3 regions of the Streptomyces sp. NPDC037054 genome follow, and region 1 is predicted to be linked to each of the others. Evidence: riboswitches for the same ligand, from Rfam matches in the RefSeq annotation. Region 1 holds a riboswitch; each other region holds the start of a gene.
What was found. A riboswitch is a leader RNA that binds a small molecule or an ion and turns the genes downstream of it on or off. The one in region 1 is predicted to bind cyclic di-AMP.

Region 1 (7,073 bases):
ACGTGCCGCGGCCGGTCTCGTAGGCGTCGCGGATGCCGGACAGGCCGACGATGCGGCCGCCGGTCGGCAGGTCCGGGCCCGGGACGTGCTTCATCAGGGCGTCGAGATCCGCGTTCGGGTGCCGGATCAGGTGGCGGGCCGCGGCGATGACCTCGCGCAGGTTGTGCGGCGGCATGTTCGTGGCCATGCCGACCGCGATGCCCGAGGCGCCGTTCACCAGGAGGTTCGGGAACGCGGCCGGCAGGGCGACCGGCTCCCGCTCCTGGCCGTCGTAGTTCGGCGCGAAGTCGACCGTGTCCTCGTCGATGGACTCGGTCATCAGGCTGGTCGCCTCGGTCATGCGGCACTCGGTGTACCGCATGGCGGCCGGCGGGTCGTCGTTGCCCAGCGAGCCGAAGTTGCCGTGGCCGTCGACCAGCGGGACGCGCATGGAGAAGGGCTGCGCCATGCGCACCAGCGCGTCGTAGATCGACGCGTCGCCGTGCGGGTGCAGCTTGCCCATCACCTCGCCGACGACGCGGGCGCACTTCACGTAACCCCGCTCGGGGCGCAGCCCCATCTCGTTCATCTGGTAGACGATGCGGCGGTGCACCGGCTTGAGGCCGTCGCGGGCGTCGGGCAGTGCGCGGGAGTAGATGACCGAGTACGCGTACTCGAGGAAGGAGCCCTGCATCTCGTCGACGACGTCGATGTCGAGGATCTTCTCCTCGTACGAGTCGTCGGGCGGCGGGGTCTTCGTACTACGGCGGGCCATCGCTGCCGGCTCCTTCTGATTTCCGGTCGTTCGCCTACGGGGCGCTCACGTCGCCCCTCCGGCTCACTCTTGCTGAAGCGTGAACGGACGGGTCTGACGCGGACCATTGTGGACCGCGGCACTGACAGCGACCGACCAGGACCCGAGACGGGGGCCCCGGCCCGGCGCTGCCCGCAGGTTACGCCCTCGCACGGGGGAACCCGCTTCTCGCTCTCGGCGTACGCGCTGCGGGAACTTCGCCGCGGGTCCGCACGCTTGCATACAGTGGCAGGACCGGCAGCATTCTGCGGTTTTCCATTGTTGTTCCGCGATCGAAGGGACGTACATGCCCATGGGTCACACGGCCACAGCCCAGGCAGGCTCCGGCGGCCTGACAGCGACCGAGCACCGCCTGGCCAACGGCCTGCGCGTGGTGCTCTCCGAGGACCATCTGACCCCGGTCGCGGCGGTGTGCCTCTGGTACGACGTCGGCTCGCGCCACGAAGTCAAGGGGCGCACCGGCCTGGCTCACCTTTTCGAGCACCTGATGTTCCAGGGCTCCGCCCAGGTCAAGGGCAACGGTCACTTCGAGCTGGTGCAGGGCGCGGGCGGCTCGCTCAACGGCACCACCAGTTTCGAGCGCACCAACTACTTCGAGACCATGCCCGCCCACCAGCTGGAGCTCGCCCTCTGGCTGGAGGCCGACCGCATGGGCTCCCTGCTGGCCGCCCTCGACGAGGAGTCGATGGAGAACCAGCGCGACGTCGTCAAGAACGAACGCCGCCAGCGCTACGACAACGTGCCGTACGGCACGGCGTTCGAGAAGCTGACCGCCCTCGCCTACCCCGAGGGCCACCCCTACCACCACACTCCGATCGGCTCCATGGCCGACCTGGACGCGGCGACGCTGGAGGACGCGCGCGCGTTCTTCCGGACCTACTACGCGCCCAACAACGCCGTGCTCTCGGTGGTCGGCGACATCGACCCGGAGCAGACGCTGGCCTGGATCGAGAAGTACTTCGGCTCCATCCCCGGGCACGACGGCAAGCCCGCCCCGCGCGACGGCACGCTGCCGGACGTCATGGGCGAGCAGCTGCGCGAGGTCGTCGAGGAGGAGGTCCCCGCGCGGGCGCTGATGGCGGCCTACCGCCTGCCGCAGGACGGCACACGCGCGTGCGACGCGGCCGACCTGGCGCTGACCGTCCTCGGCGGCGGTGAGTCGTCCCGCCTCTACAACCGCCTGGTGCGGCGCGACCGCACGGCCGTCGCGGCCGGCTTCGGCCTGCTGCGGCTCGCCGGGGCGCCCTCCCTGGGGTGGCTGGACGTGAAGACGTCCGGCGACGTGGAGGTGCCGGTCATCGAGACCGCGATCGACGAGGAGCTCGCCCGGTTCGCCGAGGAGGGCCCCACCGCCGAGGAAATGGAGCGCGCCCAGGCCCAGTTGGAGCGCGAGTGGCTGGACCGCCTCGGCACGGTCGCGGGCCGCGCCGACGAACTGTGCCGGTACGCGGTCCTGTTCGGCGACCCGCAGCTCGCCCTGACGGCCGTGCAGCGTGTCCTCGACGTGACCGCAGAGGAGGTCCAGGAGGTCGCCAAGGCCCGCCTGCGCCCCGACAACCGCGCGGTGCTCGTCTACGAGCCGACGGCGCCCGAAGCCGAAGCGGACGCCGACGGCTCCGACGCCACCTCCGACGCCACCGACGAGAACGAGGAGATGGCCAAGTGACCGACCTGGCCCCCATGGACTTCCACCCCCAGCCGCAGGGCGGCGAGCCCAAGCCGTGGGCGTTCCCGGCGCCCGAGCGCGGCACGCTCGACAACGGCCTCACGGTGCTCCGCTGCCACCGCCCCGGCCAGCAGGTCGTCGCCGTCGAGATCCTCCTGGACGCGCCCCTGGAGGCCGAGCCCGCCGGCCTGGACGGCGTCGCCACGATCATGGCGCGCGCCTTCTCCGAGGGCACCGACAAGCACTCCGCCGAGGAGTTCGCCGCCGAGCTGGAGCGCTGCGGCGCCACGCTCGACGCGCACGCCGACCACCCCGGCGTCCGCCTCAGCCTGGAGGTGCCCGCCTCCCGCATGGCCAAGGGCCTCGGCCTGATCGCCGACGCCCTCAGGGCGCCCGCGTTCGCCGACAGCGAGGTCGAGCGGCTCGTCCGCAACCGCCTCGACGAGATCCCGCACGAGCTGGCCAACCCGGCGCGGCGGGCCGCCAAGGAGCTGTCCAAGGAGCTGTTCCCGGCGGACTCGCGCATGTCGCGCCCTCGCCAGGGCACCGAGGACACGGTCGCCGCGGTCGACGCGGCGGCGGTGCGCGCCTTCTACGAGCGGCACGTCCGGCCCGCCACCGCCACGGCCGTGGTCGTCGGCGACCTCACCGGCACCGACCTGGATGCCCTGCTCGCGGATACGCTCGGCGCGTGGACCGGCTCCACGGCCGCCGCCCGCCCGGTGCCGCCGGTGACCGCCGACGACACCGGCCGCGTCGTGATCGTGGACCGGCCCGGCGCCGTCCAGACGCAGCTGCTCATCGGCCGCGTCGGCCCGGACCGCCACGACCGCGTGTGGCCGGCGCAGGTGCTCGGCACGTACTGCCTGGGCGGCACGCTCACCTCCCGCCTGGACCGCGTCCTGCGCGAGGAGAAGGGCTACACCTACGGTGTGCGGGCGTTCGCGCAGGTCCTGCGGTCCGCCCCGGACGGCTCGGGCGCCGCGATGCTCGCCATCAGCGGCTCCGTCGACACCCCGAACACCGGGCCGGCCCTCGCGGACCTGTGGACGGTGCTGCGCACGCTCGCCGCTCAGGGCCTCACCGACGCCGAACGCGACGTCGCCGTGCAGAACCTGGTGGGTGTCGCGCCGCTCAAGTACGAGACGGCGGCGGCCGTCGCGAGCACGCTGGCCGACCAGGTCGAGCAGCACCTGCCCGACGACTACCAGGCCACGCTGTACCGGCAGCTCGCCGCGACCGGCACCGTGGAGGCCACCGCGGCCGTCGTCAGCGCCTTCCCCGGCGACCGGCTCGTGACCGTCCTCGTGGGCGACGCGGCGCAGATCAAGGCGCCCGTCGAGGCCCTAGGCATCGGCGCGGTCAGCGTGGTCTCCGCGGAGTAGGACGCGCGCCGACGGCCCGTCAGAACCACGGGTGAACCAGGGGCCCCGGGGGCGGAAGCGCCACCGGGGCCCCTGTATGCCGGAATTGGTGAGGATTGGGGGAGAGACTGCCTGTCTGCCCTGTGGCATGCGCTACAAAAGGCCGGATCCGTTTGGGGATTGAAAGATGTCCCCTTTAGGTTCATCCGGGCTGTCCGTCAGGCAGTGCGCCGCACCCGCGGCACCGGACAGCCATCGCCGAGTCCCCGTACGGCGCGAGCCAGGGGAGCCGGGGACCCGCATCGCAGTCCCTGGGGTGAATCGGACGCCCGCGCGTGCCGCGAGGGGGTCCGTAGGAGACCTTCCTGCTCCGAACCCGTCAGCTAACCCGGTAGGCGAGAGGGAAGGAAAGGACAAGCCTCTACATGGCGTTCACGCGCGCCACCGGGAAGCACCGTCGTCCCAGCCGCATACAGCGCTCCACCGCCCGCGCGGCGGGTGTGGCGGCCCTCGCCGCCACCGGCGTCGTCGGCACCCTCACGGCCCCGGCGCTCGCCGCCGAACCGGCCGCCGAGCAGACCGGTCTCACCCCCGTCGTCGACATCGGCGACGCGATCGCCGAGCAGATCGACGCCCAGGTCGCGGCCCAGGAGCACGCCGCCGAGGTCGCGGAGGCGGAGCGCAAGGCCGCCGAGGCCGCCCGCGAGAGGGCCGCGCAGGCCGCCGAGGAGGCCGCCGAACGGGCCCGCGAGGCCAAGGAGCGCGCCGCCCGCGAGGCCGAGCGCAAGCGCCTCACCACGTACGTCTCGCCGATCGCCGGTTCGTACGTCTCCACCGGCTACAAGAGCGGCGGCGCCGTCTGGTCCTCCGGCAGCCACACCGGCGTCGACTTCCACGCCGCGAGCGGCACGCCCGTCCGTGCGGTCGGCATGGGCACCGTCGTCGAGGCCGGCTGGGGCGGCGCGTACGGCAACCAGATCGTCATCCGGATGAACGACGGCACGTACACCCAGTACGGCCACCTGTCGTCCATCGGCGTCTCGGTCGGCCAGCAGGTCACGCCCGGCACGCAGATCGGCCTGTCCGGCGCGACCGGCAACGTCACCGGCGCGCACCTGCACTTCGAGGCCCGGATGTCACAGGAGTACGGCTCCGACATCGACCCCGTCGCCTACCTGCGCTCCCACGGCGTCGGCGTCTGACGCGACCGAAGCCCGGGAACGTCTCCCGCCCGGCCCCGGCCCACCGGCCGGGGCTTTCGGCGTTTCGGGCCGCCCCGCACGCAAAAAGTGTCCATGGATTTCTGCCTGCCGTCGGAAATTCCGGCTCATTGCAATAGAGTCACGGAACACGCGTCCATCGTCGGCGTTTCACGGGGATTAAGGCGGAGGTCGGTCATGCGTATTCCGGCGCACTCGGTGTGCACGGCGATCCGGGACGACATCGTCGCGGGTGTCTACGAGCGCGGCAGCCGGCTCACCGAGGAACTCCTCGCCCGCCGCTACGGCGTCTCACGCGTCCCCGTCCGGGAGGCGCTGCGCACCCTGGAGGCCGAGGGGTTCGTGGTGACCCGGCGGCACGCGGGCGCGTGCGTGGCCGAACCGACCGAGCAGGAGGCCGCCGACCTGCTGGAGATGCGGCTGCTGCTGGAGCCGCTCGGCGCCTCCCGGGCCGCCCAGCGGCGCACCGAGGCCCACCTGAAGGTGCTGCGCGGCCTGGTCCGGCTCGGCCAGGAGCGCGCCCGGCGCGGCAACAGCGACGACCTGCGCTCCCTGGGCGGCTGGTTCCACGAGACGCTCGCCCAGGCGGCCGGCAGCCAGGCGCTGGGCTCGATGCTGACCCAGCTGCGCCACAAGATCGCGTGGATGTACGCGGTGGAGGCGTCCGCGAACCCGGCGGACTCCTGGGCGGAGCACGGCGCGATCGTCGACGCCGTGGCCCGCGGCGACAGCGAGCGCGCGCGTGCCGTCACCGCGCTGCACACCGAGCGCTCCGCCGCCGCGCACCGGCTGCGGTTCGGGTCCCGGGGCGAGCGCCCGGACCGTGTGAGGAACTCGCAACATTCCGTAAACACACCGAGCCTGCGGCATTAACACGAGCGCCGTATACAAAGAAGAGATATTCAGCGAGGGCTATTCGGCGTGCCCTTTTTCTCGCGCGGCGTGAATTCCCTGTCGCGCTGCTTTCGCATGCCCGCATCCGCGCCGCGGAAAACAACAGAACCGCGCCCCGCCGAAAAGGCGGGGGCGCGGTTCCGTCGTTGTCGTCGCCCGGTGGCTCAGACGGTCTCGGGAAGCTCCTCGAGTCCCTCGGCGACCAGCTTCGCCAGACGGTCGAGGGCGGCGTCGGCGCCCTCGGCGTCGGACGCCAGCACGATCTCCTCGCCGCCCTGGGCGCCGAGACCGAGGACGGCCAGCATGGACGCCGCGTTGACGGGGTCGCCCCCGGCCTTGGCGATCGTCACCGGGACGCCTGCGGCCGTGGCGGCTCGGACGAAGATGGAGGCGGGGCGGGCGTGGAGACCCTCGGCCCAGCCGACGTTGACGCGGCGCTCAGCCATGTGATGCTGCCCTTCAGGTGTTCAGGGTTGTCTAGACCAGTTTCCCACATCGGCTCCGGACCGCGGCCTCGGTCCGGTGTGCCGTCATTGTCCACGTCCTCGACGTGGCGGCTGTTCCTCCACAGACTGCCTCGCGCCGTTGTCGTACGCGAGCCGTACTCTGGGGCCCATGCAGACCTCGTCGGACCGGCACGAGTACCCCGCCCACTGGGAGGCGGACGTGGTGCTGCGCGACGGCGGCACGGCGCGCGTCCGGCCCATCACCGTCGACGACGCCGAGCGCCTGGTGAGCTTCTACGAGCAGGTCTCCGACGAGTCGAAGTACTACCGCTTCTTCGCGCCCTACCCGCGCCTGTCCGCGAAGGACGTCCACCGCTTCACGCACCACGACTTCGTGGACCGGGTGGGACTCGCGGCCACGGTGGGCGGCGAGTTCATCGCCACCGTACGCTACGACCGCATCGGCACCGACGGCACACCCGCCTCGGCCCCCGCCGACGAGGCCGAGGTCGCCTTCCTCGTGCAGGACGCCCACCAGGGCCGCGGCGTCGCCTCCGCCCTGCTCGAACACATCGCGGCAGTCGCCCGGGAGCGCGGCATCCGCCGCTTCGCCGCCGAGGTGCTGCCCGCCAACACCAAAATGATCAAGGTGTTCACGGACGCGGGCTACACCCAGAAGCGCAGCTTCGA
Region 2 (7,073 bases), on a different contig from region 1:
GCCGCGCTCGGCGAGCGCCTCGGCGGTGGGCCCCGGCAGGTCGGCGAAGCCGTCGTCGAAGGTGAGCACGACGGGCCGGGGCGGCAGGGCCGCGCGTCCGGCCAGGTGGTCGGCGACCGCGCCGACGGTGACCGGCGTACGGCCGCTGTCGCGCACGGCGTCGAGATGCGAGGCGAACACCCTCGGGGTGACGGTGAATTCGGCGATCCACGCGGGCGGATCGTCCATCACGGCGTGATACAGGAACACGGGGATCACCACGTCAGCCCACCCCTCTCGGCGCCGTGCGCAGGGCACGCCGGGCGCGCAGGTAGCCGAGCGGTCCGTACAGCATGCCCCTGCGCTGGAGCCGGGACAGGCGACGCGGCCACGGGTGCGTACGCACGCCGTACCCGCCCGGCGACCGGTCGCGGGCCTCCGTGCCGCCCCGTACGGCGGTCAGCGCACGCGCGTGGGCGAGACCGCGCGGCAGCCGGGCGAGGAACGCGGGCAGCAGCGCGGGGCGGTTGACCAGGAGCGCCGTGAGGTAGGCGGTGAGGCCGGCGCCGTAGCCGTACGCCTGGGTCTCCAGGTCCCGCCAGGTCTCCCGGTGGTGGTGCCAGACGAGGGCCTGCGGGGCGTAGCGCAGGCGGTGTCCGGAGGCCAGGACGCGGACGAAGCCGTAGAGATCGTCACCGCCCCGGGCGTGGGTGCCGGCGCCGGTCGCCGGGTCGAAGCCGCCGACGGAGCGCAGCACTCCGGTGCGGAAGGCCATGTTGGCGCCGGAACCGAAGCGGCCCGCCGCGAACGGGAACAGCGGCTCGTCGGCGGGCGGTTCGGCGGGGTCGTACGTCCGTGGGGTGAAGCCCTTCGCGAAGCCGCCGTGGCTCTCCAGCAGCACCTGGGCGGGGGTCCGCAACCGGGCCGGCAGGATCAGGCCGGTGACGCAGCCGAGGCCCGGGTCGGCCGCGAACGGCCTGGTCAGCTCGGTCAGCCAGCGCGGATCGGCGACCACGTCGTCGTCCGTGAACGCGACGGCCTCCCCGTGCGCGGCGAGGAGACCGCGGTTGTGCGCGACCGCGAGTCCGGGCACCGGCTCGCACACGTACCGCACGCGCTCGCCGTACTTCCGCTCGACCAGCTCACGGGTCGCGGGTGTTACGGGCGCGTTGTCGACGACGACGATCTCGAAGCGGGGGTGGTCCTGGGCGAGGAGCGAGTCGAGCGCGCGGGCGAGCTGCCCGGAACGCTCGCGGGTGGCGACGACGACCGTCGTGAACGGCGGCGGCCCGGCGTCCGCCTTGCCCACTTCCACCGCTCTCCCCGCCTCGGCCGCCCTCAGCGCCTCCACCGCCCTCAGCACCTCGGCCGCCCCCAGCGCCTCCACCGCCCCCACCCCCTCCGGCACCCGCGTCAGTACCGTCCCGACCGGCCGTCCCTCCCGTCTGACCAGTACGAACACCTCGCCGTGGGTCAGCGGTGGGCCGCCCGGTGCCGGGTGCACGGAGACCCCGGCCGCCGTGACGTCCACCTGTGCCACCTGCACCGGCCCGACGCTCAGGAACCGCCGGATCTCCTCCCGCGTGCGAGCGCCGCGCCCCGTCCGTCCCGTACGTCTCATGCCGCCCTCCGCAGCCGCCCCGCGCCCCTCAGCGCCCGTGATGCCAGCGACGCCAGCCGCGGGTGGCCGCGTACGAAACCGTGGGCGCGGCGGACCGGTTCGCGGCTCAGCCAGTGGGCCGCCGCGCCCGGCCCCGGCCGGGTCGCCGCGCCCTCGTACACGGGACGTTCGCCGGTCTTCAGCGCGTCCTTGTACTCGGCCCGGCCGCGCCCCAGGTCGAGCAGGCCGATGCCCTCGGCCGCCGCGGCCTCGGCCATCCGCAGGTGCAGCACCAGACCCGGTGAGTACTTCGCGAACCCGGGGTCGTACGCCGGGAACCAGCAGGACAGCACCGTCGCCGAGCGCAGCCCGAAGTGGGCGGCCACCGGGCGCCCGGCGGCGTACAGCACGGAGAGCGTCCCGGTGCACTGCGCAGCGCGCGTCCCCGCGAGCCGGGCCACGAGCCGGGTGATCCACTCCTGCGCGAACCGGTCGCGCCGGCCCGTCCGGCGGTACTGGGCCGACTTCCACGCCATGAGGGTGCGCAGCGCGGCGGGGTCGCGCTCGTCGAACACGAACCGCAGGTCGCCGGCCTGCCGGCCGAGCCTGCGCTCCTTGGCGAGCGTGGTCTTGAGGAACTTCGGCGACTGGGCGCGCAAGCCGGACTCGTAGCTCTCGTAACCCTTTCCGACGTCGACGACGAAGGTAGGGTGCTCCTCGGCCGCGTACGGGAGGAAGAGGTGCTGCTCCGCCTCCAGGTTGTCGAAGGCGAGGCTGGACACCGAGCAGGCGCGCAGCAGTTCGGCGGTGGCGAGCCGGAGGCCGGGTCGCAGTACCGCGCCCTGGCAGTCCGAGACGCCGAGTCCGATCGCGCGGCCCTGCCCGAGCCGTCCGCGCTCGTGGGGCAGGAAGCCGACGGCCTCGCGCCCCTCGTACACGACGGCGACGCGGGCCCGCGGGCGCACGTGGCCCACGGCGTCGGTGAACTCCGGTTCCATGAACGGGTTGCGCGGTGCCCGCGCGGCGGCGCGCAGCTCGCGCCAGCGTTCCCGGTCGGCCTCGCCCAGCGCCTCGGGCGTCAGCACACGTACGCGTCGTCCACCGCTCAACTCGACCCCCCGATCAAGTCCCCCCTGGACACATGGAAGGTACCGCCCAATGCGGCCCCGAGGGTAGGTAGCGGAGCATGGTGCCGCGAACCGGCGCCAAGCCGCCGAACCGGACGCTTCGCGCGCCCCAGGGGCGGCGGGACCGTGGCCGCGCCGCGCCGAACAGGACCGATCAGCCGGTGAGCTGCCGCGCTCACAAACGGCTGGCGAAGATCAGAAACGGCGGGTCGGGATCAGAAACGGCGGGTGGGGAAACCGCGGTGAAGGGACGGCGCGCGTTGTCCGTATTCTCTGATCATGCCCGCACCCCTCGCGTACTCCCTTATCGCCACCGACCTGGACGGAACGCTTCTGCGTGGTGACGACACCATCTCCGACCGGTCCCGCGCCGCGCTCGCGCGGGCGGCCGGGGCCGGCGCCCGGCACCTCGTCGTGACCGGGCGCCCGGCACCCCGGGTGCGGCCGCTGCTCGCCGACCTCGGCAGCACGGGGCTCGCGGTGTGCGGGCAGGGCGCGCAGGTGTACGACGCCGCCACGGACCGCCTGCTGTGGTCGGTCACCCTGGACCGGGAGCTGGCCGAGACGGCGCTCGGCAAGATCGAGGCCGAGGTGGGCGAGGTGTACGCGGCCGTCGACCAGGACGGCGTGGACGGGCTCACGCTGATAGAGCCGGGCTATCTGATGCCGCACCCCACCCTGCCGGCCGTGCGCGTCGACCGGCGCGAGGACCTGTGGGCGGCGCCGATCAGCAAGGTGCTGCTGCGCCACCACGGCCTGTCGGACGACGAGTTGGCGGCGACGGCCCGCGGGGTGATCGGCTCCCTCGCGACGGTGACGATGTCCGGGCCGGGCACCGTGGAGCTCCAGCCGTGCGGCATCACCAAGGCGACCGGTCTCGCCCTGGCCGCCGAGCACCTCGGGCTGGGCGCCGACCGGACGATCGCCTTCGGGGACATGCCCAACGACATCCCGATGTTCGACTGGGCCGCGCACGGCGTCGCCATGGCCAACGCGCACCCCGAACTGAGGGCGGTCGCGGACGAGATCACGCTGTCGAACGAGGACGACGGCGTCGCCGTCGTCCTCGAACGCGTGTTTCCGGCGTCCGGCGGGCCGGCTCAGTAGGCCCCGAAGACGTTGTCGATGGAGCCGTACCGCTGGGCCGCGTAGTTGCAGGCGGCGGTGATGTTCGCGACCGGGTCGTACGGGTCGAGCGAGGTGCCCGGCACGTGGTACGCCTGGAACGTCGGGTCGATCACCTGGAGCAGGCCCTTGGACGGGGTGCCGGCGGCGGCGTTGGAGTCCCAGTTGTTGATGGCGTACGGGTTGCCCGAGGACTCCCGCATGATGTTGCGGTGGATCCCCTCGTAGGAGCCGGGGATGCCGCGCTCCGCCATGACGGCGAGCGACTGGCGGATCCAGCCGTCGAGGTTGTCCGGGTACGTCGTCGCGGCGGTCGCCGAGGTCGTGGTGTGGGCGGACGCGCCGGTCGCGCCGACCAGCGGGAGCGCGAGCACGGCGACGCCGGTTCCGGCGACGGCGAGCTTGCGGACGAGGCTGCGGTTCCCGGCGCGGCGGGACTGACCGAATGCAGGCATGACGAATTCCTCTCCTACGCCTGCGAGGTGAGCTGTCGGGTTCGGGCGGGAGGTGCCCGGCCGCCCGTGAGGCACGGCTTCACCCCGAGCCGTTCCAGTCTTGTGACCGGCCCGGCGTCCTACCTGGGTCCCCCGCTCCTGCCGTACGAGTGGGTTCGTCGTCGGTGGTGCGGGCGGTGGCAGGATTCGGCGTCCGCCCGACAGGCCGGGAACGTATGCGAGGGCACATGTCGGGAACAAGTGGCGAGATCACAGAACGCCCCGGTTGACCTTGGTGTGGTGCGTATGGGGTACTTGATCCTTTGCGATCGCCACGGCTCAACTCGCTTGCGCGAGGCGCGGATACGGGCCTCGGGGGAGTGCGGTGTCCGGCGGGGGGAACGCGTGATTCAACTCACGGGTAAAGGTCTCGAAGGCATTTAGGGCCAAGGTGGATCGAGGTGTCAAGCACGGCAAAACGGGCGCCGGGGGGAGTGTGTGCGCCGAAGGGGTGGCGGTCCGCTCCGGCGGAGTCGGTTGCCCGCGTCGGCGGGCGCATTGCCGGACGATTCGTTTCGAGTCGTACATAACGGCTATGTCATTGCGTATCGAGTGATCGAGAATATGCGCGTCGTGATCCGATACCTGGTGGCCTGGACGGGTGGGCGCTGGCGGTGATCGAAACGTGACCGGATACGCTGACTTGAGTGATGGCAGTGACCTATCGACAAACAGGTAATCGCCAGTAGGCGCCAGCAGACAGGAGACCTTCGTGACCGTCGTCGGGCCGTTCGGGCTGAGCGTGCGGGACCAGGCTCTGGAGGCCGATGTCCAGGCCGGTTTGAGGGCTGTCGAAGAAGGGTTGCTCGAAGCAACCAAGAGCGAGGTGCCGTTCATCACCGAGGCCGCCCAGCACCTGGTGCGGGCGGGCGGCAAGCGTTTCCGTCCGCTGCTCGTGATGCTCTCCGCGCAGTTCGGCGACCCGTACGCGCCCGGGATCGTGCCGTCGGCCGTCGTCGTCGAGCTGACCCACCTGGCGACGCTGTACCACGACGACGTGATGGACGAGGCCGACGTGCGGCGCGGGGTGCCCAGCGCGAACACCCGCTGGGGCAACTCGGTGGCCGTCCTCACCGGAGACTTCCTGTTCGCCCGCGCCTCACAGATCCTCGCCGACCTCGGACCCGAGGCGGTGCGCGTGCAGGCCCTCGCGTTCGAGCGGCTGGTCACCGGACAGATCCTGGAGACGGCCGGACCGCAGGACGGCCGTGACCCGGTCGAGCACTACCTGGACGTGCTCGGCGGCAAGACGGGCTCGCTGGTGGCCGTCTCGTGCCGGTTCGGCGCGATGATGTCCGGCGCCGACGAGCAGGTCGTGGACGTCCTCACGCAGTACGGCGAGCGGCTCGGGGTCGCCTTCCAGCTCGCGGACGACGTGCTCGACATCGCCTCCGACTCCACCGAGTCCGGCAAGACGCCCGGCACCGACCTGCGCGAGGGCATCGCGACGCTGCCGGTGCTGCGGCTGCGCGAGCGGGCCGCGCGGCTCGGCCTCGCCGACGACCTCGCGCTGTGCGAGCTGCTGGACGGCGACCTGACCGACGACGTCCGCCACCAGCGGGCGCTGCGCGAGCTGCGGGCGCACCCGGCGCTGGAGCAGGCCCGCCGGGACACCGTCCGCTACGCGGAGGAGGCGCGCGCCGCGCTGGCCCCGCTGCGGGAGTGCGACGCCAAGGTGGCCCTCATGCAACTGTGCGACGCCGTGGTGCACCGCGCGGGCTGACCCGCGGCCCCCGCCGGGCGGCGTCGGCCGGCCCGCGCCCGGACCCGACCCCTACTGGTCGGGGGAGTCCCGGGGCCCACGTGTCATACCCCAGGTGTACGTGGAGTTGGGCCCCCGGGTTGACGCAACTCGGCGGCCGATTTGGTCAGATGGATGCCACGGACAACACCACTGCTCACCGATTCGGGTGACAATGGCGGCCCGGGGTGGGACCGGCGCGAGTACACGAGACGCGGGGACACGAGACGGACAGCCGCCGCCGACGACGGAGGTAAGGCACACATGGCACCGTACGCATCCGACGACACCACGACCGCAGGGGAGGCCGACGACCGAAGCGCGGGCCGGCGCAAGGCCGCGCGGTACGTCGTCCCGGTAGCGGTGATGGGGGTGGCGGCCGCGACCATCGGGCTCGTTCCCGCGCTCGCCGACTCCGGTGACCCCGACCTCCCGGAGATCACCGCCCAGCAGCTGATCGAGAAGATCGCGAAGTCGGACGTCCAGCAGCTGTCCGGCACCGTGAAGATCAGCACCGACCTCGGGCTCCCCGACCTCGGCGGGCTGGAGAACAGCCTGCTGTCGGGCGCCGGCCGCCCGGACGGCGGCAGCGGCTCGTCCGCCGACCCGTCCGCCCGGCTCACCGAGCTGGCGAACGGCACGCACACGCTGCGCGTCGCCGCCGACGGCCCGGACCGGCAGAAGCTCTCCCTGCTGGAGAACGCCGCCGAGTACAGCCTCATCCACAACGGCGAGGACGTCTGGGGCTACGACAGCGAGTCCAACGAGGTCTACCACGCCACCGCCGAGGACACCGGCCGCGGCGAGCGCGAGCACGAGGTCCCGGCCACGCCGAAGGACTTCGCCGAGGAGGCCCTGAAGGCCGTCGACGACACCACGTCCGTCACGGTCGACGGCACCGCCCAGGTCGCCGGCCGGGACGCGTACAAGCTGCTGATCGAGCCGAAGCAGTCCGGCTCCACGGTCGGCGCCGTCAGCGTCGCCGTGGACGCGAAGACCGGCATGCC
Region 3 (7,073 bases), on a different contig from region 1:
GCGCCGGTGCGGACGCCGGTGTGGCGGCCTGTTCGCCCGCCGCTGGCGCCGTCGGTGCCGAGGAACGTGACGCCCGTTGCGGGGCCAGTGTCCTGCGGGCCCGTTCCTCCGCCGTGAGGCGGGCCAGGAGGCGGCGCGCCTCGGACAGCTTGCCGGTGACGGTCCTGCGGTGGCGGTTCTGGTCCGCCTGACGGGACTTGAGCGACGCCAGTTCGACGCGCGCCGCGCCGCGCAGCTTCTCCACCTCGCGCACCTGCTCGCGCATCCGGGCGAGTTCCGCCCGCTGCCGGACGCCCACCCGGTCCACGAACTCCGCCCCGTCGAGGTAGCGGTCCGGGTCGGCGGAGAGGGCCAGTTGCAGCGCCGGGTCCAGTCCGCCCGCGCGGTACTGGGCCGCCGCGGCCGAACCCAGCGCCTCCCGCGTCTCGTTGACCCGGTCCTGCTTGCGCGCCGCCTCGTCCCGCAGGTCCCCGAGCCGCCGTTCGGCCGCCTCCGCCTTCTCCTTCGCGCCGTTGTACTTCTCGGTGGCGACCTCCGCCTCCCGGTACAGCCGGTCCACCTCCGCCCTGACCTTCGCCGGCGTCGGCCGCGGCTCGGCGTGCCCGGTCCCGTCGAGGACCGTCGCCGTCGCCGCGCCCGCGAGGGCGATCGTGGCCGCCGTACGGGATCTGCCGCCGCCCGGCGCGCGTTTTCGGGGCTTGCGATGCGCTGCCACCTCGGAATCCACGTCCTTTCGCCGCCCGCCGCGGGGGCGGGTTCCGCGTCCGGCGGCGGCCCGTAAGGGGGGAGCGTGCCGCCGCCGGACTTTCTGGAGGAGGTGTCCGGCCGCCGCCCCCGCCGGGCGGCCTGTGGAGCGCCGGTCACCTGGGACAGGACGCTAGGCGCGGTTGCGCGGTCCGGGCCGGGCGTTGCACGGAACTGGTGGGAGGGGATCGTTCCGTGCCCGGAACCGACCGCAGTACCGTTCCGCCACGGTCGACTTCCCGCAGCGCCGTGACCGATCCGCCCGATTCGGCGGCGGGAGGGCGCGGCGCGGTGTTATGGAGTCCTTCAGCGAGGCTGTGCCGCCGGGGCCGCCCATGGCCCTCGCGACGCCCCGGCTAGGCTCCGGGACCATGGACGTACTCATCCATCTCTTCGTCGGCCTGCACATCATCGGCATCGCCGCCCTGCTCGGCGGCTTCCTCACTCAGATGAAGGCCATGGGGGCGGGCACCGCCCGCTTCACCCCCGCCATGCTGCACGGCGCCGTCACGATGCTGGTCACCGGCATGGTCCTGGTCGGCCTCAACCAGGCCGACGACCAGACCGTCGACAACATCAAGATCGGCGTGAAGCTGGCCCTGCTGATCGTGATCCTCGGCCTGGTCTACGTGAAGCGCGACGAGGAGAAGGCCGACAAGAGCCTCTTCGGTCTCGTCGGCCTTCTGACCACGGCGAACATCTTCATCGCCGTCCTGTGGACCTGAGTCCTGGGGATCCGGTGACGCGGTCGGCGGCTCAGGCCGGCCGCACCACGCTGTGGATCGACGACTCGCCGTCGTAGAAGATCGACTCCTCGCGGACGTACGTGCCCGGCTTCGGCGCGTGGATCATCATGCCGTTGCCGATGTAGATGCCGACGTGGCTGAGGTCGTCGTAGAAGAAGACGAGGTCGCCGGGCTGCGCCTGGGAGACGGGGACCGTCGTGCCGGCGTTGACCTGGTCCCACGTGGTGCGCGGGATGCTGACGCCCGCGGCCTGCCAGGCGTCCTGCGTCAGGCCCGAGCAGTCGTAGGAGTCGGGGCCGGTGGCGCCCCAGACGTACGGCTTGCCGATCTGGGCGCGGGCGAAGGAGACGGCCTTCTCGCCCTTGCTCGCGTACGTCGGGTCGGTCGTGGACGAGTCCGAGCCGCCGGTGCCGGTCTCCGTGGAGCCGCCCGTCGAACCGCCGGTGGAGCCGCTCTCCTGCTCCTGCTCCGCCGCCTCGGCCGCCGCGGCCTTCTCGCGGGCCTCGCGGGCGGCCTCCTCCTGCTGGCGGGCCAGTTCGGCGGCCTTGCGGGCGGCCTCCTCCTGCTTCTTCTTCTCGATCGCCGCGAGCCGCGCCTTCTCCTCGGCGGTCAGCTCGGACAGCAGCTCGCGCGCCTCGGAGAGCTTCTTCTGGACGGTCGCCTTCGCCGTCCTCAGGTCGGTCTGCGAGTCGGTGAGCGTCTCCAGGCTCTTGGTGGCCTCCTGACGCTTCTTCATCGTCGCGGACTGCTGCGTGAAGTACGCGTCGACCGCTTCCTTCTGTCGGCCGGTGAGCCGGTCCATCAGCTGGGAGCGGTCGAAGAAGTCCTGCGGTGTGTCCGCGAGCAGGAAGGTCGCGGTGTCGGGGACGCCGGCGCCGGTGCGGTACTGGGCGGCGGCGTAGGAGCCGAGCTCCTCGCGGGCCTCGTTGAGTTCCTGGGTGCGCTTGGCGATGTCGTCCAGGAGGGTGTCGACCTGCTTGCGCTGCTTGGCGGTCTTCTCCTTGGCCGAGTTGTACTTCTCGGTCGCGGACTCCGCCTGGCGGTAGAGGTCGTCGACCTTCTTCTCGACCTCTTCGAGGCTCGGTCGGTCGTCTGCGGGCGCGGCGTTGGCCGTCTGGGACAGCAGTGCCACGGACGTGAGGGCCGCCGTGGCGAGGGCGGGGGTCCGTATGCCCGCGACGCGCGCCTGGGCGGGACGTGGCTTGCGGTGCGACGCCAAGGGAGGCGACTCCTTCCGTGTTCCGCCTACCGAGTTAGCTGTCGGGTTCGGGCGGTTGGGTCGGAAGGTGTGCCCTACGGCCGGCTCACGAGGGAGCTCGGCCGATTCACCCCAAGGTCGGTGGGTCCCCGGCTCCGGACGCCGTTCGGGCGCGCCGGACTCGGCGGAGGCCGCGCGGCCCGGCGACCTTCGCCGGTGGGGGTCGTGCGGCCTGCCCGGCACGGTAGCCAACCCGTGTGGTGCCTGTGAAGGTTGGTGGGTGATATGCCCGATACATTTTCGTGACCTTCGGTCAGGGCCTTGCGTGGAGTGGTCTATCGGGAGGATTTGCGCGCAGTGGTCTATCTGGAGGGATTTGGGCGGGTTCGGACGTGGTTTGAACGTTACAAGGCGCTTATCCCGTTCCGGGTCGCTACTTTCCAGCCAGCCACGGTGCGGTGCCGTGGCCGCTGAGAGAGGTAGGGCATGTACGGCATGAGAAAACCCAGAACGCGAGCCGCGCTCGTCGTCGCCACGGGCGTCGCGCTCGCCGTCTGCGCGGGCGTCGCACCCGCCGGCGCCGACGGAGGACGTACGGCCGGCGCCGACGGAGGACGTACGGCCGGCAAGCCGGTCGTCAAGGTCGTCGCGACCGGTCTCGACAACCCCCGGCAGCTCTCGTACGACCACGGGAACCTGTACGTCGCCGAGGCGGGACGGGGCGGCAAGAAGTGCATCGGCCAGGGACCCGAGGGCGAGATGTGCATCGGCCTGACCTCCGCCGTCACCAAGGTGCACTGGCACAAGGGCGCGTGGAAGCACCACCGGGTGGTGAAGGGGCTCCCGTCCATCGCGCAGCCGGACGGCGGCTTCGCCACGGGCGTCGACGGCGTCTCCGCCCTGCACGGCCGCCTGTGGGCCGTCGAGACCTACGCCCCGCCCGGCTCCGGCGTCCCCACCACCCCGCCCTGGAACACCCTCGGCAAACTGCTGAAGATCAAGCACGGCAAGGCGAGGATCGCCGCCGACATCACCGCCGTCGAGCTGCGGCACAACCCGCACAAGACGTCCGTCGAGTCCAACCCGTACGCCGTGCTCGCCCTGCCCGACGGGCGCAAGATCGTCGCCGACGCCGCCGGGAACGACCTCGTCGAGGTCTCGAAGTCCGGCAAGGCCCGCCCCTTCACGGTCTTCCCCGACCACGACGGGCGTGAGGCCGTCCCCACCTCCCTCGCCCTCGGCCCCGACGGCAAGCTCTACGTCGGCGAGCTGAACGGCCTCACCGACAAGCCCACCGCGCGCGTGTGGCGCGTCGACGTCCGCACCGGCAAGATCCTCGACTGGAAGTCCGGCTTCGGCCCGATCACCGGCGTCGCCGTCAACCGCAAGGGCGACCTCTACGTCAGCCAGCTGTTCGGCGGCGTCGTGACGAAGGTCTCGCACTACGCGAAGGGCGCCCACACGAAGGGCGCCCACACGAAGGACGCGCGTGTGAAGGACGCGCGCGCCCACGAGCGGCGCACGAACGTGAAGGTGCCGTTCCCGGCCGGCCTCGCCATCGACCCGCACGACGGCAAGCTCTACGTCTCCGCCTGGTCCGTCGCGGACCGTGACGGCACCGTCATGGAGGGCAAGAAGACGCCGGGCGGCCAGCTCTGGAAGATCCTCAACTTCTGAGTCCCGGTCCGCCCGTCCGGTGCGAACCGTGTGATGTTCTCGAGGTGGCGGCGGGCTGTCAGTGGGGCGCCCTAGACTCGTAGAGCGATGAGCAGCCTCTTTGACGACAGTTTCCTGGCGAGCCTCCAGGCCCCGAGGGCCCACGAGGAAGAGCCCCCGCCGCCCCCCGAGGACGACCACGTACCGGAACCGGTTCCGGACGACCTGTTCGGCGGGAAGTTCGACCTGCCCCCGGACCGCGACACCCACTACCGGGACGGCGCCCCCCGCCCGGTGATCGACGCGGCGGCGCTGCTCGAAGGGCTGAACGACAACCAGCGCGCGGCCGTCGTGCACTCCGGCTCCCCCCTGCTCATCGTGGCCGGCGCCGGCTCCGGCAAGACGCGCGTGCTCACGCACCGCATCGCCCACCTCCTCGCCGAGCGGGGCGTCCACCCCGGCCAGATCCTCGCGATCACCTTCACCAACAAGGCCGCCGGTGAGATGAAGGAGCGCGTCGAGCAGCTCGTCGGCCCGCGCGCGAACGCGATGTGGGTGATGACGTTCCACAGCGCGTGCGTGCGCATCCTGCGCCGCGAGAGCAAGAAGCTCGGCTTCACGTCGTCGTTCTCGATCTACGACGCCGCCGACTCCAAGCGTCTGATGGCCCTGGTCTGCCGCGACCTGGACCTCGACCCCAAGCGCTACCCGCCCAAGTCCTTCAGCGCCAAGATCAGCAACTTGAAGAACGAGCTGATCGACGAGGAGGACTTCGCCGCCCAGGCCGCCGACGGTTTCGAGAAAACTCTCGCCCAGGCGTACGCGCTGTACCAGTCGCGCCTGCGCGAGGCCAACGCGCTCGACTTCGACGACCTGATCATGACGACGGTCAACCTGCTGCGCGCCTTCCCGGACGTCGCCGAGCACTACCGCCGCCGCTTCCGGCACGTCCTGGTCGACGAGTACCAGGACACCAACCACGCCCAGTACGCCCTCGTCCGTGAACTCGTCGGCACCGGCGCGCACGACGAGGACGTACCCCCCGGCCCCGACGACCTCGGCCCCGCCGAACTCTGCGTCGTCGGCGACGCCGACCAGTCGATCTACGCCTTCCGCGGCGCGACCATCCGCAACATCCTCCAGTTCGAGGAGGACTACCCCGACGCGACGACGATCCTGCTGGAGCAGAACTACCGCTCCACGCAGACGATCCTGAGCGCCGCCAACGCGGTCATCGAGCGCAACGAGTCCCGCCGCCCGAAGAACCTGTGGACCAACGCCGGTCAGGGCGCCGCCATCACGGGGTACGTCGCCGACACCGAGCACGACGAGGCGCAGTTCGTCGCCGACGAGATAGACCGCCTCACCGACGCCGGCGAGGCCAAGGCCGGGGACGTCGCCGTCTTCTACCGGACCAACGCCCAGTCCCGTGTCTTCGAAGAGGTCTTCATCCGCGTCGGCCTGCCCTACAAGGTCGTCGGCGGCGTCCGCTTCTACGAGCGCAAGGAGGTCCGGGACGTCCTGGCCTACCTGCGGGTGCTGGCCAACCCGGAGGACTCGGTGCCGCTGCGCCGCATCCTCAACGTCCCCAAGCGCGGCATCGGCGAGCGCGCCGAGGCCATGATCGACGCCCTCTCCCAGCGCGAGAAGATCAGCTTCCCGCAGGCGCTGAAGCGCGTGGACGAGGCGTACGGCATGGCCGCGCGCTCCACGAACGCGGTCAAGCGGTTCAACACGCTGATGGAGGACCTCCGCACGATCGTCGAGTCCGGCGCCGGACCGGCCACCGTCCTGGAGGCCGTGCTCGAACGAACCGGGTACCTGGCCGAGTTGCAGGCCTCCACCGACCCGCAGGACGAGACCCGCATCGAGAACCTCCAGGAACTCGCCGCCGTGGCCCTGGAGTTCGAGCAGGAGCGCGCGGAGGGCGAGTCGGCCTCGCTGTCCGACTTCCTGGAGCAGGTCGCGCTGGTCGCCGACTCCGACCAGATCCCGGACGAGGAGGACGGCGACGGCGTCATCACCCTCATGACCCTGCACACCGCCAAGGGTCTCGAATTCCCGGTCGTGTTCCTCACCGGCATGGAGGACGGCGTCTTCCCGCACATGCGCGCCCTCGGCCAGACCAAGGAACTGGAGGAGGAGCGCCGCCTGGCCTACGTCGGCATCACGCGCGCGCGTGAGCGGCTTTACCTGACGCGCTCCACCCTGCGCAGCGCCTGGGGCCAGCCGTCGTACAACCCGCCCTCCCGCTTCCTGGAGGAGATCCCGGGCGCGTACGTGGAGTGGAAGCGGACCGGGGCGACCGCGCCCCTGGCGTCCGGGCCCGCGTCCGGAGTGGCCGCGTCACTGTCCTCGTCCCGCTCCCGCTCGTCGGCGTCCGGTGCCTCCGGCTTCGCCACGCGCCGTACGGCGGACGAGAAGCCGGTCGTGGGGCTCGCGGTCGGGGACCGGGTCACGCACGACCAGTTCGGGCTCGGCACGGTGGTCGCGGTGAAGGGCACGGGAGCGAACGCGGAAGCGACGATCGACTTCGGCGACGCCAAGCCGAAGCGGCTGCTGCTGAGGTACGCGCCGGTCGAGAAGCTGTAGAAGGCAGGCAGGCAGGCAGGCGAGGAGAGGGGCGTCACCCGTCGGGTACGGGGTGGCGTCCCGGAGCTTCCGCTCCGGCGGGTCGTCCCGGGGTTTCCGCTCCGGCGGGTCGTAGCCTACTGCGGGTCGAGGCCGTG

Region 2: it holds a riboswitch for cyclic di-AMP, as region 1 does, so the genes downstream of both, ACZ7D7_RS04355 (transglycosylase SLT domain-containing protein) here and ACZ7D7_RS25310 (M23 family metallopeptidase) in region 1, are expected to answer to the same signal.
Region 3: it holds a riboswitch for cyclic di-AMP, as region 1 does, so the genes downstream of both, ACZ7D7_RS03150 (C40 family peptidase) here and ACZ7D7_RS25310 (M23 family metallopeptidase) in region 1, are expected to answer to the same signal.

The regions. Positions count from the first base shown of each region.
Region 1 is NZ_JBVJSJ010000011.1:179,484-186,556, forward strand. It holds gene ACZ7D7_RS25295 (DNA gyrase/topoisomerase IV subunit A) at 1-754, opposite strand, end outside; gene ACZ7D7_RS25300 (M16 family metallopeptidase) at 1,080-2,459, shown strand; gene ACZ7D7_RS25305 (M16 family metallopeptidase) at 2,456-3,844, shown strand; cyclic di-AMP (ydaO/yuaA leader) riboswitch at 4,070-4,236, shown strand; gene ACZ7D7_RS25310 (M23 family metallopeptidase) at 4,249-5,025, shown strand; gene ACZ7D7_RS25315 (GntR family transcriptional regulator) at 5,221-5,916, shown strand; gene ACZ7D7_RS25320 (HPr family phosphocarrier protein) at 6,102-6,383, opposite strand; gene ACZ7D7_RS25325 (bifunctional acetate--CoA ligase family protein/GNAT family N-acetyltransferase) at 6,553-7,073, shown strand, end outside.
Region 2 is NZ_JBVJSJ010000001.1:985,529-992,601, reverse strand. It holds gene ACZ7D7_RS04375 (polysaccharide deacetylase family protein) at 1-228, opposite strand, end outside; gene ACZ7D7_RS04370 (glycosyltransferase family 2 protein) at 263-1,600, opposite strand; gene ACZ7D7_RS04365 (GNAT family N-acetyltransferase) at 1,597-2,664, opposite strand; gene ACZ7D7_RS04360 (HAD family hydrolase) at 2,986-3,813, shown strand; gene ACZ7D7_RS04355 (transglycosylase SLT domain-containing protein) at 3,807-4,286, opposite strand; cyclic di-AMP (ydaO/yuaA leader) riboswitch at 4,291-4,457, opposite strand; gene ACZ7D7_RS04350 (polyprenyl synthetase family protein) at 5,038-6,048, shown strand; gene ACZ7D7_RS04345 (LolA family protein) at 6,331-7,073, shown strand, end outside.
Region 3 is NZ_JBVJSJ010000001.1:698,927-705,999, reverse strand. It holds gene ACZ7D7_RS03160 (C40 family peptidase) at 1-715, opposite strand, end outside; gene ACZ7D7_RS03155 (hypothetical protein) at 1,116-1,469, shown strand; gene ACZ7D7_RS03150 (C40 family peptidase) at 1,501-2,709, opposite strand; cyclic di-AMP (ydaO/yuaA leader) riboswitch at 2,718-2,885, opposite strand; gene ACZ7D7_RS03145 (ScyD/ScyE family protein) at 3,184-4,365, shown strand; gene pcrA (DNA helicase PcrA) at 4,453-6,936, shown strand; gene ACZ7D7_RS03135 (M23 family metallopeptidase) at 7,053-7,073, opposite strand, start outside.